Linked DNA regions of Cohaesibacter sp. ES.047. Each later gene encodes a partner of the first gene's protein in a complex. Links are inferred from orthologs where the notes say so. Each region holds a gene or a part of one and is shown on either strand. Other genes may lie near its edges. The genes, in order: CPH65_RS05165 and accD.

Region 1 (13,043 bases):
TTTCTCTATCGCGACGGCTTTCGATCTGATGATCCCTCAACCCCGCTCAAGGCCCCCAAACGCAACCGACCGCTGCCAAAGATTCTCACGGTTCAGGAAGTGGACCGGCTGATCGAAGCGGCCCGGTTCAATGCGTCGCTCGAAGGCCCGACACCCAAACGGCAGATCCGGGCCATGCGTCTTTATGTGTTGCTCGAGTTGCTCTATGCCACCGGCCTGCGGGTGTCCGAACTGGTCTCCCTTCCCGCGTCTGCTGCGCATCAGGATGGTCAGTTTCTGGCCGTCGTTGGCAAGGGCAGCAAAGAACGTCTGGTTCCGCTGTCAGACCGGGCAAAAGAGGCCATGCGCGATTATCGAAGATTGCTTACTGATACCGGCGGCGCAGGCACGCCAACCGCAAGGCAATGGCTTTTCCCGTCCTCTGGCGATACGGGACACTACACGCGTCAGGCCTTCGCACGTGAATTGAAGTCCCTTGCGGATGATGTGGGGCTCAAGGCCGCCTCGGTTTCCCCCCACGTCTTGCGCCATGCCTTTGCCAGTCACCTGCTGCAAAATGGAGCCAACCTGCGCGCTGTTCAGAAACTTCTTGGCCACAGCGATATTTCAACCACCCAGATCTATACCCATATAATGGATGAAAAGCTGATGGAGTTGGTGGAGCAGCATCACCCTTTGTCGGACAAGTCCGCAGCGAACCACCCCAAGCTCATGGGCAAAAAGGAATGAGTGCTAAAGGGTTCAAAAATGGATGGGAAATGGCCCGGTTGCGGCATCGAGCGCGGGTTTAACTTTGATTTGGAATAACCGGAAATCAGGGATCGCCTCGTGAGCTGTCGCTTGACACCGGGACCGCAAGGGTTCAACGTGCCGCCGATTAATGGGCATATCTTTTAGGTAACGAAACTGGATCAGACGTCGAATGCATAGCTATCTCGAATTCGAAAAACCTGTAGCAGACCTCGAGGGCAAAGTTCAGGAATTGCTCGCGATGCAGGACAATGGCGAAGCCGTCGATGTGGGCGAAGAAATCACGCGCCTGCAGACCAAGGCAGACACCGCCATGAAGGAGATCTATTCCGATCTGACCCCATGGCACAAAACCCAGATTGCCCGCCATCCGGATCGCCCCCACTTCATCGACTATATCAAGGGCCTGATCGACGAATTCACGCCCCTTGCCGGAGATCGCAAATTTGCCGAAGACGAGGCCATTCAGGCTGGTTTCGGACGCTTTCGCGGACGCCCTGTCGCCGTTATCGGACAGGAAAAGGGCAATGATACGGACAGCCGCCTCAAGCACAATTTCGGCATGGCCCGTCCTGAAGGCTATCGTAAGGCCGTGCGCATCATGGAACTGGCAGAACGGTTCAACATGCCGCTGATCACCTTTGTCGACACGGCAGGGGCCTACCCCGGCATCGGAGCCGAAGAGCGCGGACAGGCCGAAGCCATTGCACGGTCAACCGATGCATGTCTTGCCATGGGCACACCGAACGTCTCGATCATAATCGGCGAAGGGGGCTCGGGCGGCGCCATCGCCATTGCCACGGCAAACCGGGTCATTATGCTCGAGCATTCCATCTACAGCGTGATCTCTCCGGAAGGCGCCGCCTCAATCCTGTGGCGCGATTCCACCAAGGCGCAGGAAGCTGCCACCAACATGAAGATCACGGCACAGGATCTGATGGATCTGGGCATCATTGATCGCATCATCTCCGAACCGGTTGGCGGCGCCCATCGCGCACCGGCCAAAATTATCGAGCGCACCGGCAATATGATCGCCGATTGCCTTGAGGAATTTGACGGCAAGACAGCCGCAGAAATCCGCCAGCTACGCCGCGAAAAATTCCTCGCCATCGGCTCCAAGCTCTAGCGCGGAGCCCCTGCGCCAAAGACAGCTTAAGATCCATGACCAACGGCCACGCCTCAAACTGAAGGCGAGGCCGTTTTCATTTGTAGCGACGATGATCCCCGGTTTTCCAGACACATCTCGGTGAGAAACGACATAGGCCCTATTCTCGCCGCATGAATTTCCACTAGTATGCAGAAGGACGGATCCCGTTTCGGTAACCGGCTATCAACCACTCCCGGTTACTGTTTATACACTTCGTCGAACCGACGATGACGCACACCCTGAGGCCGCCCGATGCAAGGGTATCGCGAGCACGGCCCGGAACCGAATAAGCAGATGGACACGGCCAGTCATACCGTCCCAGCCTGACAAGGAAGCGCTCACGTGCAGAAAGACCCGATCAAGCATATGAACAGACTACGCATTCTGGCCATTGCTGCTCTCGCCTCAATCGCGCTTGCGGGGTGCAACCCCGAACTGATGGAAGACGGCAAGCATCTTCAGCCTCTGTCGCCCAAGATCAAGTCTCAGATCAGAAAGATTGATTCCAGCGCTGCGGCTCCGCTCTATGTTCGCATTTTCAAGGAAGAATCGGTTCTGGAAGCCTGGAAGCAGACCGATGACGGCACCTATGCACTGCTGAAGACATATCCCATATGCGCCTATTCGGGAAAAATCGGCCCAAAGAAGGAAGAAGGCGACCGTCAGGCTCCCGAAGGTTTCTACACCATCAGGCCCGGCCAGATGAACCCGAAATCCAGCTACTATCTGTCGTTCAACCTGGGCTACCCCAACAAGTTCGACCGATCTTATGGCCGCACCGGCGCGCACCTCATGGTACACGGTTCCTGTTCGTCACGGGGCTGCTACGCCATGGAAGACGCGCCAATCGCAGAGATCTATGCCCTTGGCCGCGAAGCCTTCGACGGTGGGCAACGCGCCTTTCAGGTCGATGCCTTCCCGTTCCGCATGACACCTGAGAATATGGCGCGCGTGCGCAACAGCGAGCATTTCGGCTTCTGGCAGAATATCAAGAACGGGTACGATCATTTCCAGATCACCAAGAAGCCCCCAAAGGTCGAGGTCTGCAACAGAACCTATGTCTTCGACCCACAAGGTGCGACACACTTCAATGCGACCGGGCCTTGCCCGGACTATACGCTGGAGCCGAGCCTGCTAGCCTCCTTGAAAAAGCTGCGCGCCAAAGAGAATGAGCGCTTTCGTGTCGCCGTGGCCAAGCTTGAAGAAAAGCGGCAGGAAAAACAGACAGAAACGGCAACCGAGATGGTCGACGCCCAGATGGACCTGCTCGAACGCAAGCAGCGCATCGCCGAGGGCAAGAATCCGGATGGCTTCATCGCTGGCCTGATCAAGGGTGCCCCAGCCCCAACTGAGCCAGACCCAATCCAGCCAGGCCCAATCCAGCCAGACAATACACCCAAGGCCACTCCGGCCAGCCAGAAGGGCAATTTCTTCACGAAGCTGACGAAGACCCTGACAAACCCGTTTGATGAACAAGCAGCCAGCACCGAGGCCACAGGTGATGGCAATGGCGATGGCAATGGTGATGGCCAAGCACTTCCAGTGCTTCCCGAAACCAAACCGTGAAGGCGTTTTGAACGCCAAACGCGCCCCGAACCTTTGTCGGGACGCGACCGTTGCTTGGAGAAATGCCGAGGCTAACAATCGCTTCAGGCAGGACGGAAGCCCATGCGCAAACCACCCCAGTGGCGGCCATTGACGTAGATGGGCGCAGAAATGTCCTTCATCAACACATAGGCTCCGCCGCCCATGTCCCGCCGGTAGGTCTGAAGAAGAAACGGCTCCGTGCTGCGGCCAGCCGCCAGCCCCACCCGATCATCAAAGATGCGCCGGTTGCGACAGTTGGCAGCATTCCAGACGGGATCATCGCTCTGAGGCTTGGAAAAGACCTTGTTGTGGGTTGGCAGATAGCCATTCTTGTCCACCGCTGCAACGAAAACAACCGAGTCATGTTCGGCAACGATGGGTTCCTGAAACCCCGGCATGACACGATCAGTCATTGCGGTAAACGGCGCCGTGACCTGTTCCGGATTGGTGTTCGGGATCGGCGTATAGCTACTGTCGAACAGGTCCTTTTCGCTAATCCGGCCAGCCCGCACTTCCTCTTCAAAGGCCTTGCCAATGTCCTTGGACAGGCTCTGGATCGCTTCGATGCAGAAGGTGTTTTCAGTCTGCACCCCGCTCATCGAGGAAACCGCCACCATCCGATCTGCCACGGCAACAGCCTCGACCATCCGCTTACTGGCATCATTCAATCCGCTGTGCGTGCTGTCAAAAGCCCTGTGCACCAGTTCGACATCCTCAACCAGAGTTCCGATAGACTGCGTGGTGTCGCTGACTTGTGTCTTGATGGATTCGGACGCGTTCCTGATCGACTGGAACGCAGCATCCAGCCCCTGAATCATGCCATGAACCTGCGCTGTGCTGGATTCCACATCCGTCATGGAGCTGGTCGCCTCGCCACTCAAAGAAATGAGTGCTTCGGCTTCCTGATCCAGCTCGGACAGGGTTGCTCCAATCGTCTCAGTGGCCTTGCTGGTTTGAGCCGCCAGATCCTTCACTTCGGCGGCCACAACGGCAAAGCCCTTGCCTGCTTCGCCGGCACGGGCCGCTTCGATGGTGGCATTGAGCGCCAACAGGTTGGTCTGGCGAGCGATCGCATCGATCGCTCCCGCCACATCACGCACCGAGGAAAAGGCGGTCTGCAGCCCGTGCAACTGGCTGCTGATGCCAGACACGGCCTGCATCAGATCAGACACCTTGCTCAGGGTATCGTCAATCAACTGACGCCCCTCGACGACATCGTTCGATGTTTGATCGGCAATTTCCAACGACTGCGTGGCCGCGTCAAGAATACGCTCATTCGAGGACTGTACATCACCGGATATGCTGACCAACTGGGATAAAGACTGGAAACAGTCCGCAGTTTCATTGTTGATCTGCTCGATCTGCCCCGCAACATCCGCCATGGTTTGACCAAGACCGTTCAGGTCGAAGATCGTTTGCACAATGCTTTTTTCGTCGATCTTTGGTTTGGCCACCTCAACACCGTCTAAATCTTGCTCCACATGTTCAACGAGATCTGTTTCCATAACATCCGTCTGCGTGTTTGAGTTTTTTGCAGTCTTGGAAAATGCGAACATAATCCCTCCAGTCGTTCATGCTGCCTATTTTTGTGCTTGTTCTGAATAAATCTGCAACCCTCAAGTTAATAAAGATCAAAAAACTTGAGGTTTAGTAAAATTTGCCGATTATTCTGGTTCGGGTTTGCTATAGGTCGCGTCATTAGACTGGTGCCGCGACGTCAACGAAAAGTCAGGACATCTCGAATGACACGGTTGACCCGCACAGAAAAGGACGTTAAACGTTACGTTATAACATAACAATTCACTTGAAGGACTGACAATCAGTATCATGAAAAACATCCGTCACAGCCTCAAGACATTCATCGGCACCTGTGCCGTCAGTACAGTGTGCCTTGCTCTCCCGGCCGTAGCTGCTCCCAAGGTAGTGGCATCGATTGCCCCTGTTCATTCCATCACCGCTGCTATTCTGCAGGGTGTCGCCAAGCCGGAACTGCTGGTTGAACCTTCCGGCTCCCCCCACAACACCCAGCTGCGCCCCTCTCAGGTCACGAGCCTGCAGCAAGCGGATGTGATCGTTTGGGTCGGCCCCAATCTTGAAGCCTTTCTTGACAAGCCGATCGATACGCTCCCGAAAGGTGCCAACGTCCTGACCTTGTCCGAAGCAGACGGAATCTCGTTCTTGCCGGTACGCGAAGGTGGCAACTGGGAAAAGCACGATCATGACCATGACCATGGAGACCATGATCACGAAGCAGCGCACGAGCATGAACACGAAGATCATGACCATGACGCCGCGCATGAACATGAACACGAAGACCATGATCACGATGCCGCGCACGAACATGAAGACGAAGATCATGACCACGAAACAGCGCATGAACATGAGCACGAAGGTCATGACCATGAGGGCCACCATGACGACCCCCACATCTGGCTTGACCCGGCAAACGCCATCAAGATGGCCCATGCCATTGCTGGCGAGCTCTCAGAGATCGATCCGGAGCACAAGGACAGATACCTTGCCAATGAGACCGCGTTTGTCAAAAAAATGAATGCCATCGTCGAAAAGGACAGCGCAAAACTGAAGGGTCTGTCGGACAAACCCTATTTCGTCTTCCATGACGCCTATCAGTATTTTGAAAATCGCTTTGACATGCATGCAACCGGATCCATCACACTGCATCCGGGCGTCAATCCGGGAGCGGCCCGCATTCGCGAAATCCGCGAGAAGCTGAAAACGGCTAAAGCGATCTGCCTGTTTGCCGAACCACAATTCTCGCCGAAAATCCTGAATGTCCTCACCGAAGGCACGGGCGCAAAAGTGAGCACACTTGATCCCATCGGGGCAAATTTGCAGCCCGGACCGGATCTGTACCCCAAGCTCATCGAATACAACGTCAACCAGCTGAGTGGATGCCTCAAAGAGCAATGAGCGATCAGGGGCAGCTGCTATCCGCAGCTCCAGCACGTCGAAACAATCCCGGTCAAGACGTGATCGACACAAGCTTATGATGGCATTTGCAAGGATGAAGCGGGCAGGTCACTGCCCGCTTCTTTTTATAGTAGGCCCTATTCGCTCTCGTGCAGAAAGTCAGGCCCAAGGCTCAGGATGTTCTGGTCCGGGTCATTGATAGCCGAGGCATCCTTGCCGGCATAATCGAGACTGGTGAGGAAATGGCGCAGCACGTTGAGCCGCGCCCGACGCTTGTCATTCGACCGCACGATGACCCACGGTGCCACATCCGTATGAGACTGCTTGAGCATCCGGTCCCGCGCCCGGGTATAATCGTCCCATTTGTCGAGCGCTTCGAGATCCATGGGAGAAAGCTTCCAGTGCTTGAGAGGACTGTGCCGCCGATCATGGAACCGCTTGAGCTGCATCTCTTGCCCGACATTCAGCCAGAATTTAAACAATTTGGTGCCGCTATCGATGATCGTCTGTTCAAAGCCCGGCACGTCCTGCAAGAACTTGGCAGTCTGCTCATGGGTGCAAAAGCCCATCACCGGCTCGACACCGGCACGGTTATACCAGGATCGATCGAACAGAACGATTTCACCACTGGTGGGGAATTGCTCGATGTAGCGCTGGAAGTACCACTGGCCCTCCTCGACATCGCTGGGCTTGGACAGGGCCACGACCCGAACAAACCGCGAGTTGGTATATTGGGTGAAGCGCTTGATCGTGCCACCCTTGCCGGCTGCATCACGGCCTTCAAATACGCAGATAATTCTCTGCCCGGTGTCCTGAACCCATTGCTGGACCTTCACCAGTTCGATCTGCAGAGTTTCTAGTTCTTTCTCGTATTTCTTGCGCTTGAGCTTCTTCTCATACGGATAGCCACCGCTTTCCATGACGAAGTCTTTCAGCTCTTTGGGAAAGACTGGATCATTAATGTCAAATCGCTTGGACATGAACTGTGTCTCTTTCTCTCGACCGAGGTGTTGGATCCTCCAAACCCTAACGTCAACAAACACTGGAAACCAGCCCGCACAGACCAATCTGTCACACAATCATCACATTATCCCACCACCCAAGAGCGCCTATAGGCGCAATTGTGTTGCCGACCGAATTCCAGTAGACCTTTTACTCTCGCAACCAAAGACACCACGATCAGAGGAATGCTTTCGTGATTCAGGTTCCCTTTCTGCGCGCCTTGGCCACCGCCTTGTTGCTCTTGCTCATGCTTGCGCTTTCGCCCCTCGCACAGGCGCAGCAGGCCGACACATCACTGGCCGAAAGCCTGACGACCCGCCTTGACCGCATCGAAGCAGCCCTCAACCGGGACAGTCTGGTCGAAAACGACTTTACAGGCCTGCGCGAAGAACTTCAGCAAGTGGTAGAGGAAGCAAGCAACAAGAAGGACGAGTTGCAGCCGACCCTGACGGAAGATCGGGCTCGCCTCGAGGCACTCAAACCAGAAGAGACCGAAGAGGGCGATACCGCCAACCCCGAATCCGCGACCCTGAAAGAAAGACGAAGTGACCTCGAGGATCAGGTTGCCGCCCTTGATGCCGAAGTTAAACTTTTGACGGCCAATTCGGTGCGGGCAACCCAGATGCTCAACAAGATCACGCTGGCCAGACAGCAGCGGTTCACCGAGCAATTGTTCAACCGCAGCAGTTCCCTTCTCAATCCGAACCTCTGGCTCGACGGGCTGACGGGCCTTCAGGTGACCGGCAATGCAATGAGCTTCCTGGTCTCGGATTGGGCCTCGTTCCTGTCCTCCAAGGCGGCCGGACAGATCTGGCAGATTGTCGGCATGATCCTGCTCATCGCCTTTCTCATTGCGGGGCCGTTGCGCAACCTTTTGTTCAACGGTGTTAGCCGTCTGGCGCGTCTGGAAACCCCGAACGCACTGCAGCGCAGCCTGCATGCGGCATGGTCGATCTTTGTCTACACCTTTGTTCCCTTTCTCATCCTGTTTGCGGTCTTGCTGATCCTGAAGAACGCCGAACTGGTTCCACCGCGCGTCAATGAATTCATCAACAAACTCGGCTACGTCATTCTCAGCATTTCACTTGGGTATGGTCTCGTGCGCGTGCTCACCGCGCCCACCAAACCCCAATATCGTCTGTTGAACCTGACCACCAGCAGCGCGCACAAGCTTTTCGGTGTGGCCATTGTGTTGCTGATCATAACAGGTATTGACCTAACCTTCCGGGAAACACAGCAGCTTCTCTTCACGCCCATCGAAACGACGATCCTTATCTCGGGCGTTTCGGCAGTGCTCGTTGCTGTCCTTATCTGGCTTGCAATGCGCATTACCCTTGGCGATCTCGAGCAGGATGACGACGATCAGGAAGACGGCATGACCTCGACACCGAGTGTCAGTGCCGATGTATCCGCCTCGAATTTCCTGCCCGGCTTCATCTCGGTGTTCAAACCGCTTGTCTGGTTGGCCAGTGTTAGCATCATCCTGTCCATCATTCTGGGCTATGTTTCCCTTGGCACGTTCCTGGCCGAGCAGATGCTGCGCATCTTTGTCATTCTGGCGCTATTGGGCGTCTTCACCGCCTTGCTGGACAACTTCTTTGCCGAAGGGCTCGACGTCAGCAACCCGCGGGTCCGCAAGGGCGCCCATTCCATCGGCATTCCCCTGCGGGCCGTCAATCAGATCGGCGTACTTCTCAATGGCTTGCTGCGGATCCTTCTTTACATCGCTGCCGCCCTCTTGATCTTTGCCCCGTGGGGGGTTCAGTCGACAGACTTCCTGTCGTCCATGCGACGGGCGATTTTCAGCGTCGAGATCGGGGATCTGACCATTTCACCGATCGCGATTCTGGGCGCTCTGGCGGTCTTTTTCATCGCACTTGTGCTGGTCCGCAGCGTCCAGCGCTGGATGGAGCGCAGCCTGCTGCCCGCGACCAATCTCGATACGGGCCTCAAGAACTCGATACAGACAAGCGTCGGCTATATCGGCTTCATTGTCGCTGCCATGCTGGCCTTTTCCTATATGGGACTGGATCTCTCCAATATCGCCCTTGTCGCTGGTGCGCTCTCGGTTGGTATCGGTTTTGGCTTGCAGAGCATCGTCAACAACTTCGTCTCCGGCCTCATCCTTCTGGTTGAGCGACCGATCAAAACCGGCGACTGGGTAGTTGTTGGCGAGCATCAGGGCTTTGTTCAGAAGATCTCGGTGCGCGCAACCAAGATCGAGACCTTCGACCGGGCCACGGTCATCCTGCCCAACTCCGAACTGATCTCGAACCGGGTGATGAACTGGATGCACAACGGGGCCATGGGGCGCATCGTCGTGCCGGTCGGGGTATCCTATGACGCGGACCCGGAACAGGTGCGGGAAATCCTCAAGCGCGTGGCGAACGAGTCTCCTCTTGTGGCCAGCTACCCCGAACCGGATGTATACTTCCTCAACTTCGGCGACTCCTCACTCGATTTCGATGTCCGCTGCTATGTCCACGATGTGCTGACATCCCTCGTCACATCAAGCGAATTGCGCTTTGAGATTTTCAAGGCTCTCAAGGAAGCAGGGATCGAGATTCCCTACCCGCAGAGAGATGTGCATATCCGTTCGGTCTCCTCACCGAACCTCGACAAACAACTTGCCTTGTCTCCCGATGAAGCGCAGGAAACCCGCGAACCAGCCGCCCCGCGACAGGACGAAGTCGACCTGCCCGGCGCATCACAAGGCGTGGATGAAGGACCCGGTCAAAATGCTTAAGTCACTGACAAAAACTCTCGTGCTTGCTGGCCTTGTCGGTGCGCTGCTCACCGCCTGCACCAGCGGGCCGGATTTGCAGACACCGGCCATGTACGAGCGCCTCAACAAGGACAACGCCAAGGTTGATCCGCAGGCCGCGCTCGAACTCGTCAACGCCTATCGCAAGCGCAATGGTCTTGGCACACTGACCCTGAGCCCAAGGCTGGCCGCGGCCGCACAGGAACAGTCGGACGCCATGGCCAGCAGCGGGCGCGTCGATCATGCATTGAGCAAGAACCAGACTTTGATAAAACGTCTTGGTCGCGCAGGCTATGATCCCGTTCTGGCCACCGAGAATATCGGCGCTGGCTACTGGAGCCTTGCGGAAGCCTTTTCCGGCTGGCGGGATTCCCGGCGGCATAATCTCAACATGCTCAAGAAGGGCGTGACCGAGATGGGTATCGCGACAAGTTATCGGGAAAATGTGAAATACAAGGTGTTCTGGACACTTATCCTGGCCAAGCCCGACGAGCCGCCCATATCTCAGGCGGTCTCAACCGATCAGCCTCGGCCCAACACCTTTTTCGCCCAGTAACGCGCTTTATCCTTCAGCAGGATAGAGGCACGCAGGCTTTGAGCCGCCGCGATGCCGTGGCTGTTCAGTGGCACGTAAAGCCGGCCAAAACTGCGCCGACCCGACCAGATATGCTCGGCCACCGGATGGCCGGCATCGGCTAGGCTGTCGACATAATCGATGGTGTCATCCCGCAGCGCTTCCTGACTGACATGCATCAACACATGCACCCCCGGAGAGAACCGCTTGTAGACCTCGTCCATGCCGGTTTTCCAGGTAAAAAGACCCCGACCAGCACGAAGCGATATCAGCCCGGCGATGCACTTGTCATCAAGCATCATCAGATCGATCTGACCAAGGCCGTCACGGATCATGGCGGGCATGAAGCTCTCCACAAAGGTCCGCGATCCATGATCAACCGCCAGAGCGGTTCCGCTCTTGGCTTTCCAGCCAGAGGCTTCGGTCCGCAGAAACACATCCATGGCTTCGGTCAGATCAAGATCGCCGCGAGTCGAGCGGAAGTGCACCTGTCCAAGCTCGGAAAGCCGGCGCAACTGTCGTCCTGTCGTCTTACGCTTGTTGCGGCTGAGCGACAGTCCCGCATATTCACCGTCAGGCTCGTCCGGATTGATCTGGGCATCCAGAAAAGCCCGCTGATGCTCGTGAGACGATAGCAACAGACGTGAAATATCCCGGTCCAGCCGGTCACTGAGCCAACTGGAAAGCCAGCCACGCTCTTGCGCCTCCAGCGGGAAATAGGGCCAGACGATGACATCAGCGCCGGAGGCATCAGCCATGCGATCAAGAGCATTGCAAAACGCCGCTTCCGTTCGCGTCCAGTCGCCAGCGGCTAGGGTGTGGGATGAGAAACCAGCCCCCAGAGGTGCTGTTCCGTGCGCCAGAAAGGTCGCAATCTTGGCCCCGAGAGAGGGAAGCAAGCGTTTCACGTCCCAGGCAAAGTCGTAGCCCTGCTCACTGATGGCATGGAGCGGCCCCGGACGGAGCCGACCTTCACTCGCACGCACGAATGCTTCATGCATGAATGGATTATCGAACTGATCCACTATGCTTGTGCTTTGCAGGTCACTGCCTGTCAGAGATATGTCCGACCGTAAGAGCATTGCATCCACGCGTTTGAAGCATCACAACTGCGACATCATGGCCACCAAGAGGTTGAAAGACCGTGATGACCTTGAGGACCAATATACGCGTTTTTATGGATCAACGAGCAACTAGCTATGGTGTTGGTTAACATCAGCCCGCCAACAGGGCAGCATGAGCCACCCCGTCAAGCCGCACAAGACTTGCCTCCAGCGGCCATTGACGCCGAAAAGTAATTAAAATTGGCTCTTTTCTGTCAATCCTAGACAAAACACCGGTCGCGTGAACAACCGTCTACAGGTTGGTAACCATGATTGCAAAAATCCCCACAGCGACCAATCTGCACACAGGCTTTTCGCCTCAAGGGCCTTCAGCCCGCGAACCCGCCCTCATCGAGAAAAGCCTGTTCCTCGGGTGTGGTCCGGCGCCCCAGCACATGATTGCGATGGGGAAAGCGTCCGAAGCGCTCAATGATATCAAGATGGATCTGGGCGTAGCGCACGCTTTCCTCCAGCTCGAGCCGCTTCATCCATTTCAGACAATTCTCCTGCTCGCCGAGATCCTCGGCATGCATCATGGGCATGACAGCGAACTGCTTCTGATGAACCGACAACGCATCCCAGTCCGGATGCTTCACAAGCTTGTGCGAGAGCCTCAAGGCCTCGTCGTCCGATGTGAAGGCAAGAGCCGAATTGCGAAATACATTGCGAGAGAACTGATCAAGCACGATGATCAGAGCGAGCAGCCCTTGCGCGCTGGCCTCCCAATGGGCCAACTGACCGGCTCTGGCCGCATCCATCACAGAACCGAACCGGTCACTGATCTGCTCGTCAAAAGCCGGATCTTTGGTAAACCACATTTCCGGGTCCGCGGAAAACCAGAAATCAAGAACATCATTCGCTTCAGTCACACAAAACTCCTTGTTCAAATGGGCTGGATCATCGCACGCTTTGGTGCATCCTCACATATCCCGTTGAAGAAGAAAAGTGGAGCCGCTAAACAGGGCTATCAGACACCACGATCTGTCATGTTTACCAAGCGGACGCCCCATCATGCAGGAACTCGATCTCTCCGGCCTCAAATGCCCCTTGCCCGTCTTGCGGACCCAAAAGGCACTGACCGGGCTTGAAACAGGAGACCAGATCACCGTCGTCACCACGGACCCCTTGGCGACGCTCGACCTGCCTCACTTTTGCGCTGAAAAGGGCCACCGCCTGCTATCGCAG
Region 2 (10,624 bases), 990 kb from region 1 along the record:
GATGCCCACTTGCTTGACACGTCAAAATTGGATATAGAAAGCGCATTCCAGCAAGCTGTTGGCATTGTTGAGGCAGTGAAGGCTCGTTAGAAGTGGAAGGCGAGGGTGCATCGAGCGCCCTCTTTGTCGTGTCCAATTCTGGTGGTTTTTCTCTTTTTCTTTATGCTTTCAGTGCGTTGCGTAAGGTGGCGGTATGACAGGCGGGCTTTCGGGGCGTCCTTCATGCCAATGTTGCCTGTCGTCGCGGTTTGTTGGGATGCTAACAAAATTTGGCTCTTTTTCGTCCGGATGCGCGCCGGACCATTCCTTTTTACCAAAGGATGGACTTGTTCTTAAGAGGAACACGGGCGGGAAAGTGCTTTGTGAAACACGAACCAATTGGCGTGACGAAGCCCTGACATGCAGGGTTATTTAGGAGATTTTATGAGCGATCTTAATCCGTCTATGGAAGATTTTGCCGCGCTTCTCGACGAGTCCTTCAGCGCAGATGAGCCCCATGAGGGCTCCGTGATCAAAGGGACCGTTGTCGGCATCGAAAAAGACATGGCTGTCATCGATGTTGGCTTGAAAGTCGAAGGCCGCGTTGCTCTGAAGGAGTTTGGAGCCCAGGCAAAAGACGGTGGTATTGATATCGGTTCCGAGGTTGAAGTTTACCTCGAGCGTATCGAGAACGCGATGGGCGAAGCGGTTCTGTCCCGCGACAAGGCTCGCCGCGAAGAAAGCTGGGGCAAGCTGGAAAAAGCCTTCGAAGCAGAAGAAAAAGTCAATGGCGTTATCTTCAACCAGGTCAAGGGTGGCTTCACCGTCGATCTGGATGGCGCAGTTGCCTTCCTGCCTCGCTCGCAGGTTGACATCCGCCCTGTACGCGACGTGACCCCTCTGATGCACACCCCGCAGCCTTTCCAGATTCTCAAAATGGACAAGCGCCGCGGCAACATCGTTGTTTCCCGTCGTGTCATTCTTGAAGAAACCCGCGCAGAATTGCGCACCGAGCTGGTCCAAAACCTCAAAGAAGGTCAGACCGTCGAGGGTGTCGTCAAGAACATCACCGATTACGGCGCATTCGTGGATCTGGGCGGCATCGACGGCCTGCTCCATGTCACCGACATTGCATGGCGCCGCATCAACCATCCGAGCGAAGTGCTCTCCATCGGCCAGACCGTCAAGGTCCAGATCGTTCGTGTAAACCAGGAAACGCACCGCATTTCCCTGGGCATGAAACAGCTGGAAGTCGACCCATGGTCCGAAATCGAGCAGCGTTATCCGGTTGGCGAGAAGTTCACCGGCCGCGTGACCAACATCACCGACTATGGTGCATTCCTTGAGCTGGAGCCGGGCATCGAAGGCCTGATCCACGTTTCTGAAATGTCCTGGACCAAGAAAAACGTCCATCCGGGCAAAATCGTCTCCACCTCTCAGGAAGTGGAAGTGATGATCCTGGAAGTCGATCCGGTCAAACGCCGCGTTTCTCTCGGCCTGAAACAGACCCTCGACAATCCGTGGGCTGTCTTCGCTGAAACCCATCCTTCCGGCACCGTTGTCGAAGGCGAAGTCAAGAACAAGACCGAATTCGGTCTCTTCATTGGCCTCGAAGGCGAAGTCGACGGCATGGTTCACCTTTCCGACCTGGACTGGAACCGTCCTGGCGAGCAGGTTCTCGAAGAATTCAACAAGGGCGACGTTGTCAAAGCCGTTATCCTTGATGTTGATGTCGAGAAAGAACGCATTTCCCTTGGTATCAAGCAGCTTGAAAGCGATCCGTTCGAGGATGCATCCGGCGACTTGAAACGGGGTGCTATCGTGACCTGCGAAATCACCGAAGTGAAAGAAAACGGTCTGGAAGTCAAAGTTGTCGACAGCGACATGACCGCCTTCATTCGCCGTGGTGATCTGGCCCGCGACCGCGCTGATCAGCGCACCGACCGCTTCCAGGTTGGTGAAAAGATCGATGCGCGTATCACGCAGTTCGACAAGAAAAACCGCAAGCTCGGCGTCTCCATCAAGGCTCTGGAAGTTGCAGAAGAGAAAGAAGCCATTGCACAGTTCGGATCTTCCGATGCTGGCGCATCCCTTGGCGACATTCTTGGCGCAGCCCTCAAAGCCCGCGACGACGACTAAGAGCAGCCTTCGTCCTTTACGGACCGAAGAAAGATATAAAAACCGCGGGTGCACATGCCCCGCGGTTTTTTTCTGAAGCCTGTCCCAAAACGGGCGTTGAAAATCTGGCGTTTCACGAAGACGTCAAGTTTTTTCAAACCCTTTTCCGATATGCGTCGATATAGGCGTTGCAAATGACATGGGTCCGGGCGATAAATCGGCAGGCAGTGAAACGACGCCTTTGTAGAACGACACAATCGGCTTTTCAGCCTCAAGGGAACGCAATATGGTATTCGATGCGGATCATTTGGTGGAGCGAAGACAGATGCGGCGCAAGCTCTCGACATGGCGGATTGTTGCGATTCTTTCGCTGATTGCGCTCGTCGTCGGCTTTGGATTGTTCGCCGTCTTCGATGGCGCCGAGCAAAAGCAGAGCAAGGATCACATCGCTAAGGTGACTTTCGATGGCGTCATTTTGGGGGAAACCCGCAAGATCAAGCTGCTTGAAGAGCTTGCCGAATCCGACAAGGTAAAAGGCGTCGTCGTATCGATTAACAGCCCAGGCGGAGCAACCTCCGGCGGCGAAGCGCTGTATGACGCACTCGTCAAGCTGGGCAAGAAGAAACCGATGGTCACCAGCATGGATGCCTTGGCGGCCTCTGCTGGCTATATGATTGCGTTGCCCGCCGAACGGATATTCGCGCGCCGGTCTTCAATTACAGGCTCCATTGGCGTGATTTTTCAGTATACCGACATCACCGAGCTGATGAAAAAGGTTGGCGTTGAAATGCGCGCCATCAAGAGCGCACCTCTCAAAGCCGAACCCAATCCGTTCTCGCCCCATAGCGACGAAGCCGAGGCGATGATCGCCAACATGATTGATGATTCCTATCAGTGGTTCGTCGATCTGGTGACAAAGCACCGTCCGTTTGACCGGGCGCGCGCTCTGGAGCTGGCTGACGGACGCGTCGTGACCGGTGGTCAGGCGGTCGATTTGCAGCTCGTGGACGAGTTGGGTGGCCCCGAAGCGGCGAAGGACTGGCTGCTGCGCGAGCACGATCTGCCAGCCGATCTTGAGCTCGTGGAATGGAAGCCTGCACCACTAAGGGATAACCTTCCGTTCGGTCTGGCGAGCAGAATTGTGGCAAATTGGCTGCCAGAACCGATTCTCGAACTGTTTGAAACACGAAATCAGGTCGGAAAACTTGACGGACTGGTCTCAGTTTGGCAGGCTCAAAAAACCAAATAATAAGAGCACATTACGGTTGACGGAAGACAGTAGGGCCAGCAGCATACGTAGTAGACCGGTTCCAAGGCGTGATTCCGGAAAAATAGTATGATGAAGGGGAGCGGACGATGATTAAGTCCGAATTGGTACAGCATATCGCAGAACAGAATCCACATCTCTACCAACGGGACGTGGAACACATCGTCAATGCTATTCTCGACGAGATTTCCGACGCGCTTGCGCGTGGGGATCGTGTCGAGCTTCGAGGCTTTGGCGCATTTTCCGTCAAGAATCGACCGGCAAGGGTCGGCCGCAACCCCCGGACTGGGGAGAAGGTGCCCGTGGCGGAAAAATATGTGCCCTTCTTCAAGACCGGCAAGGAAATGCGCGAACGCCTGAATGATGGCGAAGATACCGAATAAGCGCCTTTTCGTGCCCAGCCAGGATTCGATAAGATTATGAAAATTCTCAAGCGCCTGCTTCAGCTGTTGATTCTGCTGCCAGTCGGTATTGTGGTTGTCTCGCTTGCCGTCGCCAATCGTCACGACGTCAAGCTCGCGCTCGATCCGTTTTCACCCGAACAGCCGGCGCTTGATTTCTCGATTCCCCTTTACTTTGTCATCTTCGGAGCCCTTCTGATCGGCGTTCTGATTGGCGGCTTCATGGCTTGGCTCAAACAGGGGCGTCACCGCCGCACAGCCCGTGAAAAGCGCTATGAAGCCCAGAAATGGCGCAATGAAGCGGATCGACAGCAGAAGCGTATGGAAAAACTGGTAACCGACACCAAAGGCGATGCGCCCAAGCTGTCCGCTCCGGCGTCTTCCAGCAAGGACATTGCAAATTCAGCCGCCTGAGGGCGCTGCGACCCGGCCTTTAAGGGGAATGTGGGAGCGACCGTTGGGTCAACAGCAAACGAATGCCAGCCGAACAGGCTGGCATTGTTGTTTCCAAGCCTGATTCTGATCGAAAGTTCACCAAGTTGTTTTCGAAATCCGAATGGGATTTGCTCAATCACCCAAAATGCCCTAACACTTTAGTCGGCCAGTCATCGTGTCAGGGATGAACGGGCCCGTCCGATTGACTATAAAAACAGGAGAGCGTTGCGATGCTGGTATTGTCTGCGAAAGATGTCGGGGAAGCCATGGATTATGTCAGCCTGACCAGTGCGTTGCGACAGGCCTTTCGCTCGCAGATCGTCACACCGGTCCGCCATCATCATACGATTGATCTGCCTGATCAGGCCAATGCAACCTTGCTCATGATGCCCGCATGGAAAGATGCAAAAGCGGTTGGAACATCCAGCGGTGGCTATCTCGGCATCAAGATCCTGACGGTCTATCCCGATAACGAGACCCGCGCGCTCAAGCCATCCATTCTGGGAACCTACCTTCTGCTTGATGGTGCGAATGGTGAGGTCAAGGCAATACTCGATGGCCCGACCCTGACGGTCTGGCGCACGGCCTGTGCGTCTGCGCTTGCTGCAGACTTTTTGGCGCGGCCCGATTCTGCCTCGTTGCTGATGGTTGGCACGGGGGCCCTGTCGAGCCATCTCATCCGCGCCCATTGTGCCGTTCGCCCGATCAAGAAGGTCACCATCTGGGGCCGCAATCCCGAAAAGGCAATGGCCTTGTCCGAGCGGGTTGCCGATCTGGGGCTTGATATTTGCGTAACCGAGGATCTGGAAGCTGCTGCCAAAGCGGCTGACGTCATCTCCTGTGCTACGATGTCCCCAACCCCGATCATCAAAGGGGAGTGGCTGACGCCGGGAACCCATCTCGATCTCGTTGGGGCTTTTCGGCCCGATATGCGCGAATCCGACGATGAAGCGATCCGCCGCTCGCGCGTTTACGTAGACACTCTTGCAGGCGCGACCAAGGAGGGGGGAGACATCACCCAGCCGATCGCGTCCAACGTGCTCGATCTTGATGACATTCGCGGCGATCTGTTCGGCCTGTGTCAGGACAAGTGCAGCGCGCGCTGGGGTGACGAGGACATCACCCTGTTCAAGTCCGTGGGAACGGCCCTTGAGGATCTATCCGCTGCGCAATATGTTTACGAGAAGGTCTCTGCCGATTAAGCAAGCTGTTTGAGCGCACCGGCAGGAGCGAGACAAGACAAAGTCATTGCAAGGAGCCTGCGGGCAATGTATGTAAAAATCTGCGGCCTATCGACGCCCGGTACGATTGAGGCAGGCTTGCAAGCAGGTGCCAACTGGATTGGATTTGTCTTTTTTCCAAAAAGCCCGAGGCATGTAGGATATGGGAAAGCGAAGGAACTGGTGGGTCCGGTACGCGGCAAAGCGTCCATAGTCGCCCTCACTGTCAATGCGAGTGACGATGAGCTTGAGGCCATCGACCGGTCGATCAATCCCGATATCTGGCAGTTGCACGGCTCCGAGAGCCCTGAACGTGTCCGTGAAATCAAACAGCGCTATGGCCGTCCGGTCATGAAGGCGCTGACCATCCGGGATAGGGAAGATCTTGCTGCCATCTCTCGATATGAAGAGGCTTGCGATATCTTCCTGTTCGATGCCAAACCGCCCACGGATTCCAAAACGGACCTCCCCGGCGGCAATGGCATCGCCTTTGACTGGCGTTTGATTGAAAATCTCAAGCTCAAGAAACCCTTCGTTCTGGCAGGCGGGCTCGATCCGGACAATGTATCGGAAGCCATTCGCCTGACCCGCCCGCAAGGGGTCGACGTCTCAAGCGGCATTGAAAGCGCGCCGGGCATCAAGGACCGGCAGAAGATTGTTGATTTTGTTCAAAGAGCAAAGCAGGCCGCGCAAGATTTCTAAAGCCTGCTCGCTTTGAACCAAGCGATGAGCAAGGACTTTTCCATGACCACCTCCACTCTGCCCAACAGCATGAGCCAGGGCCCTGATGCCCGAGGGTTCTTTGGCATCTATGGCGGCCAGTTTGTCTCCGAGACATTGATGCCGCTCATTCTCGATCTCGAGAAAGCCTACACCGAAGCGATGGCGGATCCAGCCTTTCACGAGGAACTCGCCGACCTTCACAAAAACTATGTCGGCCGTCAGAGCCCGCTTTATTTTGCCGAGCGCCTGACCGACGAGCTTGGCGGCGCCAAGATCTATCTCAAGCGCGAGGAACTGAACCACACCGGCAGCCACAAGATCAACAACTGCCTTGGCCAGATCCTGCTCGCCAAGCGTATGGGCAAGACCCGCATCATCGCCGAGACCGGAGCCGGTCAGCATGGTGTGGCAACGGCGACTGTTTGCGCCCGCTTTGGTTTTCCTTGTGAGGTCTACATGGGCGCGACCGACGTTGAACGGCAGGCCCCGAACGTTTTCCGCATGGAACTGCTCGGCGGCAAGGTCAATCCGGTCACGGCCGGGGCAGGGACCCTCAAGGACGCTATGAACGAAGCCTTGCGCGACTGGGTCACCAACGTCGAGGACACCTATTATATCATCGGCACCGCCGCCGGACCGCACCCCTATCCTCAGCTGGTGCGCGACTTCCAGTCGATCATCGGTCAGGAAGTCAAGGAACAGATGATGGCCGCCGAAGGCCGCTTGCCGGATATGCTGTGCGCCTGTCTGGGTGGCGGCTCCAATGCCATCGGTCTTTTCCATCCCTTCCTTGAGGATACCGATGTTCAGATCGTCGGTGTCGAAGCGGCAGGACACGGGCTTGATACTGAGGCTCATTGCGCCTCGCTCAATGCGGGCAAACCGGGTGTGCTCCATGGCAACCGGACCTACCTGCTTCAGGATGCGGATGGCCAGATTCAGGAAGGCCACTCCATCTCTGCCGGTCTCGACTATCCCGGCATCGGGCCAGAGCATTCCTTCCTTCGCGATTCTGGCCGTGTCGAGTATGTCTCGGCCACGGACACCGAGGCGCTCGATGCGTTCCAGCTTTTGTGCCGGACCGAGGGCATCATTCCGGCGCTTGAATCGTCCCATGCCATCGCCGAAGTGGTCAAGCGCGCCCCGACGATGGACAAAGACCAGATCATCGTGATCAACCTTTCGGGTCGCGGCGACAAGGACGTGAACACCGTCAGCAAATATCTCGGCCAGGGTTCGGTCTCGGAATAAGCAGCAGGAAGAAAAGCAATGGAACAGACACGTATCGATACCCGCTTTGCTGCCTGCAAGGCTGAAAACCGTCCCGCGCTCGTTGGCTTTATCACCGCAGGCGACCCGGATCTGGGCACCTCGCTCGAGATCCTCAAGGCGATGCCCAAATCCGGTGTTGATGTCATCGAACTGGGAATGCCCTTCTCCGATCCCATGGCCGAGGGCGTCCCCATCCAGCTCGCCACCCAGCGCGCCATGGCCGGCGGTCAGACGATGGAAAAGACGCTCCAGATGGTGCGCGATTTCCGCCAAGGGGACAACGACACCCCGATCATCCTGATGGGCTATTACAATCCCATCTATATCTGGGGCTCGGAAAAATTTGTAGCCGATGCCAAGGCGGCCGGTGCTGATGGCCTGATCGTTGTCGATCTGCCACCTGAGCATGATGACGAACTCTGCCTGCCTGCCAGAAAAGGCGGGCTCAACTTCATTCGTCTTGCCACCCCGACCACCGATGACAAGCGACTGCCGAAGGTTCTCCAGAATACGTCCGGCTTTGTCTATTATGTCTCGGTCACCGGCATCACCGGCTCGGGCGCACTCGATTCTGAAAAGGTCGCCCTCGCGGTGGACCGCATCAAAGGACACACCGATCTGCCCGTGGCTGTGGGCTTTGGCGTCAAGTCACCGGATCAGGCTGAGGCCGTTGGCCGCAACGCGGATGGGGTCGTGGTTGGCTCCGTGTTGGTCAATGCCATCAAGGACAGCCTTGATGCCAATGGCAAGGCGACGGCAACCACCGTCTCCGCCGTAACGGACATCACGTCCGGTTTGGCCGAAGGATGCCGCAAGGCGCGCGCCTGATGGGATGGCTCATTGGGCCGAAGACCGGCTGGGCTCAACCGGCGTGATCATAAAAATAGACCGGAGGTTGAGACAGCCTCCGGTTAAGTTTATTAAAGGTGCATTGGGAAAAAGCGGCCTTCCGTTGAAATTTACCCGTGCCATAGACATATTTGAATGATAAAGATTGGCAACGTCATAGAGTGGCGTCCGCAGATTATATCCCCTGTAGGGCCGCCCCTTGCTATGACGTCGATTTGAAATTTGTGGTGCCGAGCCCCGCAATGGAGCGGGTTGGCACAGTCCACGCCAAGAGCCAGCCTTGATCGCAAAGCGATCGGCCTGTGCAAAGAGCGAGGGCGCTATCCCGCCATTGGGACAAAAGGAATTGGTTCGTGAACTGGATTAACACTGTCGTTCGCCCGAAAATTCGCTCTATCCTGAACCGTCGAGATACCCCGGAAAATCTCTGGATCAAATGTCCGGTTACCGGTGAAATGGTGTTCCACAGGGATTTGGAGCATAACCAGTATGTGGTGCCCAATTCCGACTTCCATATGCGCATCAATGCCACCCAGCGCTTCAGCTATTTCTTCGACAAGAACGATTACACCCTTGTGGACCTGCCGGAAGTGGCGGTTGATCCGCTCAAGTTCCGAGACGTAAAGCGCTACTCCGACCGCATGAAAGATGCGCGCGCCAAATCCGGACGCCGGGATTCGGTGGTCGTCGCGCAAGGCGAGGTCGAAGGCCTTTACATGACGGCAGCGGTTCAGGACTTCACCTTCCTGGCCGGATCGCTCGGCATGGCCGCAGGCGAAGCGCTGATTACCGGCATGATGAAAGCGGTCGCGGACAAGACGCCGTTTGTGCTGTTCACCGCGTCAGGTGGCGCGCGCATGCAGGAGGGCATTCTTTCCCTGATGCAGATGCCGCGTGTCACTGTGGCTGTGCAGTCCCTGCGCGAGGCCGGATTGCCCTATATCGTGGTTCTCACCGATCCGACCACGGGCGGCGTGACAGCCTCTTATGCCATGCTTGGCGACATTCAGCTGGCAGAGCCCGGCGCCCTCATTGGCTTTGCCGGACAGCGTGTGATCGAACAGACCATCCGCGAAAAACTGCCAGAAGGCTTCCAGCGCGCCGAATATCTCAAGGAACACGGCATGGTGGACATGGTCGTCCATCGCCATGAGCTCAAATCCGTCATTGCGCGCTTGTGCCGCTTCTTCACCAACACGCCGACACCTGATCCTGTGGATGAGGACGAGGTGCTGCTGCTAACAGACGAAACCCTGCCCGAGGCAGAGGCGCCTGAAGCTACGGCAGCCGAAGCTGTGGACACCGCCAAAGAAGCTGATGAGAAGAAAGAAACCCCGGCCCCGGACGAAGACAAGAAAGCCGATTGATTGTCTCGGGAGTGGGCCGAACAAAACCGCTCCCGTTGCACGGCCTCAATGAGAGCCGAAATACCTGCATCCTGCGCTTGATCAAGCGTGGGATGTTCTCTATTGAGGGCCGAATAAAACCACTGAATCCGGGTCCGTCCGGCCACCGTCAAACCGGCATCTGCGCGACCCACGTGTGATCCCCCGACGCCAGTACAAGAAGACCTGCCATGGAACAGCCCGAGGCCATTCTCAATCGCATGATCGCCCTGCACCCCAAGAGCATAGATCTTGGTCTGGGCAGGGTATCCGCATTGCTGGCAAAACTTGGCAATCCACACCACCATCTGCCGCCGACCATTCATATCGCCGGCACCAACGGCAAGGGCTCGACGTCAGCGTTCCTGAGGGCGATGGCCGAAGCCGATGGCAAGCGCGTGCATGTCTACACCTCACCGCATCTTGTCCACTTCCGTGAACGCATCCGGCTTGGTGGCACATGTGTCTCGGATGCGTGTCTGGTCGAGGCGCTCCTGACTTGCGAGCGGGCCAATGGCGGCGCGCCCATCACCTTTTTCGAAATCACCACGGTGGCGGCCTTCTTGCTGTTTGCCCAGAACCCGGCGGATCTGCTCATTCTGGAGGTCGGCCTTGGTGGACGTCTTGACGCCACCAATGTCATTGATTTTCCCGCAGTAAGCGTCATCACGGCGATTGCCCACGATCACGAGGGATATCTGGGCAGTGAGCTTGATGGCATCGCGCGCGAGAAGGCCGGCATTTTCAAGCCCGGTGTGCCGGCGATCATCGCCCCACAGTCCGATGATGTGCGCGAAGTCTTGGAAGGGGAGGCGACACGAGCCCGAACGGGGCTGGTGGCTATCGCCGGACAGGACTGGATGGCCTACGAAGAACATGGGCGTTTCATTTTTCAGGCAGAGAGCCGCTTTCTGGATCTTCCCATGCCGCGCCTTGGTGGACGACACCAGCTGGACAATGCCGGCACCGCCATCG

Evidence for each region.
Region 2: the proteins of CPH65_RS05165 (region 1) and accD are in contact, whole or in part, in a solved structure (PDB 8UXZ), measured with the Escherichia coli proteins. The link is inferred for Cohaesibacter sp. ES.047 from one-to-one orthologs.

What each region holds. Positions count from the first base shown.
Region 1 is NZ_LT907844.1:1,155,223-1,168,265, reverse strand. Bases 120-2,899 are described here. They hold CPH65_RS05165 (acetyl-CoA carboxylase carboxyltransferase subunit alpha), read left to right. Parts: upstream 120-922; coding sequence 923-1,876; downstream 1,877-2,899. Other genes in these bases: CPH65_RS05160 (murein L,D-transpeptidase family protein), read left to right, coding at 2,240-2,899; CPH65_RS05170 (site-specific tyrosine recombinase XerD), read left to right, coding at 120-729. Outside these bases: more of CPH65_RS05170, read left to right, coding at 1-119; more of CPH65_RS05160, read left to right, coding at 2,900-3,463; CPH65_RS05155 (methyl-accepting chemotaxis protein), read right to left, coding at 3,547-4,989; CPH65_RS05150 (zinc ABC transporter substrate-binding protein), read left to right, coding at 5,312-6,415; ppk2 (polyphosphate kinase 2), read right to left, coding at 6,553-7,395; CPH65_RS05140 (DUF3772 domain-containing protein), read left to right, coding at 7,611-10,163; CPH65_RS05135 (CAP domain-containing protein), read left to right, coding at 10,156-10,737; CPH65_RS05130 (GNAT family N-acetyltransferase), read right to left, coding at 10,704-11,756; CPH65_RS05125 (DUF924 family protein), read right to left, coding at 12,188-12,727; CPH65_RS05120 (sulfurtransferase TusA family protein), read left to right, coding at 12,870-13,043. UniProt on the Escherichia coli protein: Component of the acetyl coenzyme A carboxylase (ACC) complex. First, biotin carboxylase catalyzes the carboxylation of biotin on its carrier protein (BCCP) and then the CO(2) group is transferred by the carboxyltransferase to acetyl-CoA to form malonyl-CoA.
Region 2 is NZ_LT907844.1:2,143,095-2,153,718, forward strand. What follows is about bases 7,671-10,624. They hold accD (acetyl-CoA carboxylase, carboxyltransferase subunit beta), read left to right. Parts: upstream 7,671-8,617; coding sequence 8,618-9,631; downstream 9,632-10,624. Other genes in these bases: trpA (tryptophan synthase subunit alpha), read left to right, coding at 7,671-8,243; CPH65_RS09835 (folylpolyglutamate synthase/dihydrofolate synthase family protein), read left to right, coding at 9,841-10,624. Outside these bases: cmk ((d)CMP kinase), read left to right, coding at 1-90; rpsA (30S ribosomal protein S1), read left to right, coding at 424-2,118; signal peptide peptidase SppA, read left to right, coding at 2,384-3,346; CPH65_RS09800 (integration host factor subunit beta), read left to right, coding at 3,454-3,747; CPH65_RS09805 (LapA family protein), read left to right, coding at 3,784-4,179; CPH65_RS09810 (ornithine cyclodeaminase family protein), read left to right, coding at 4,431-5,402; CPH65_RS09815 (phosphoribosylanthranilate isomerase), read left to right, coding at 5,469-6,122; trpB (tryptophan synthase subunit beta), read left to right, coding at 6,165-7,394; more of trpA, read left to right, coding at 7,413-7,670.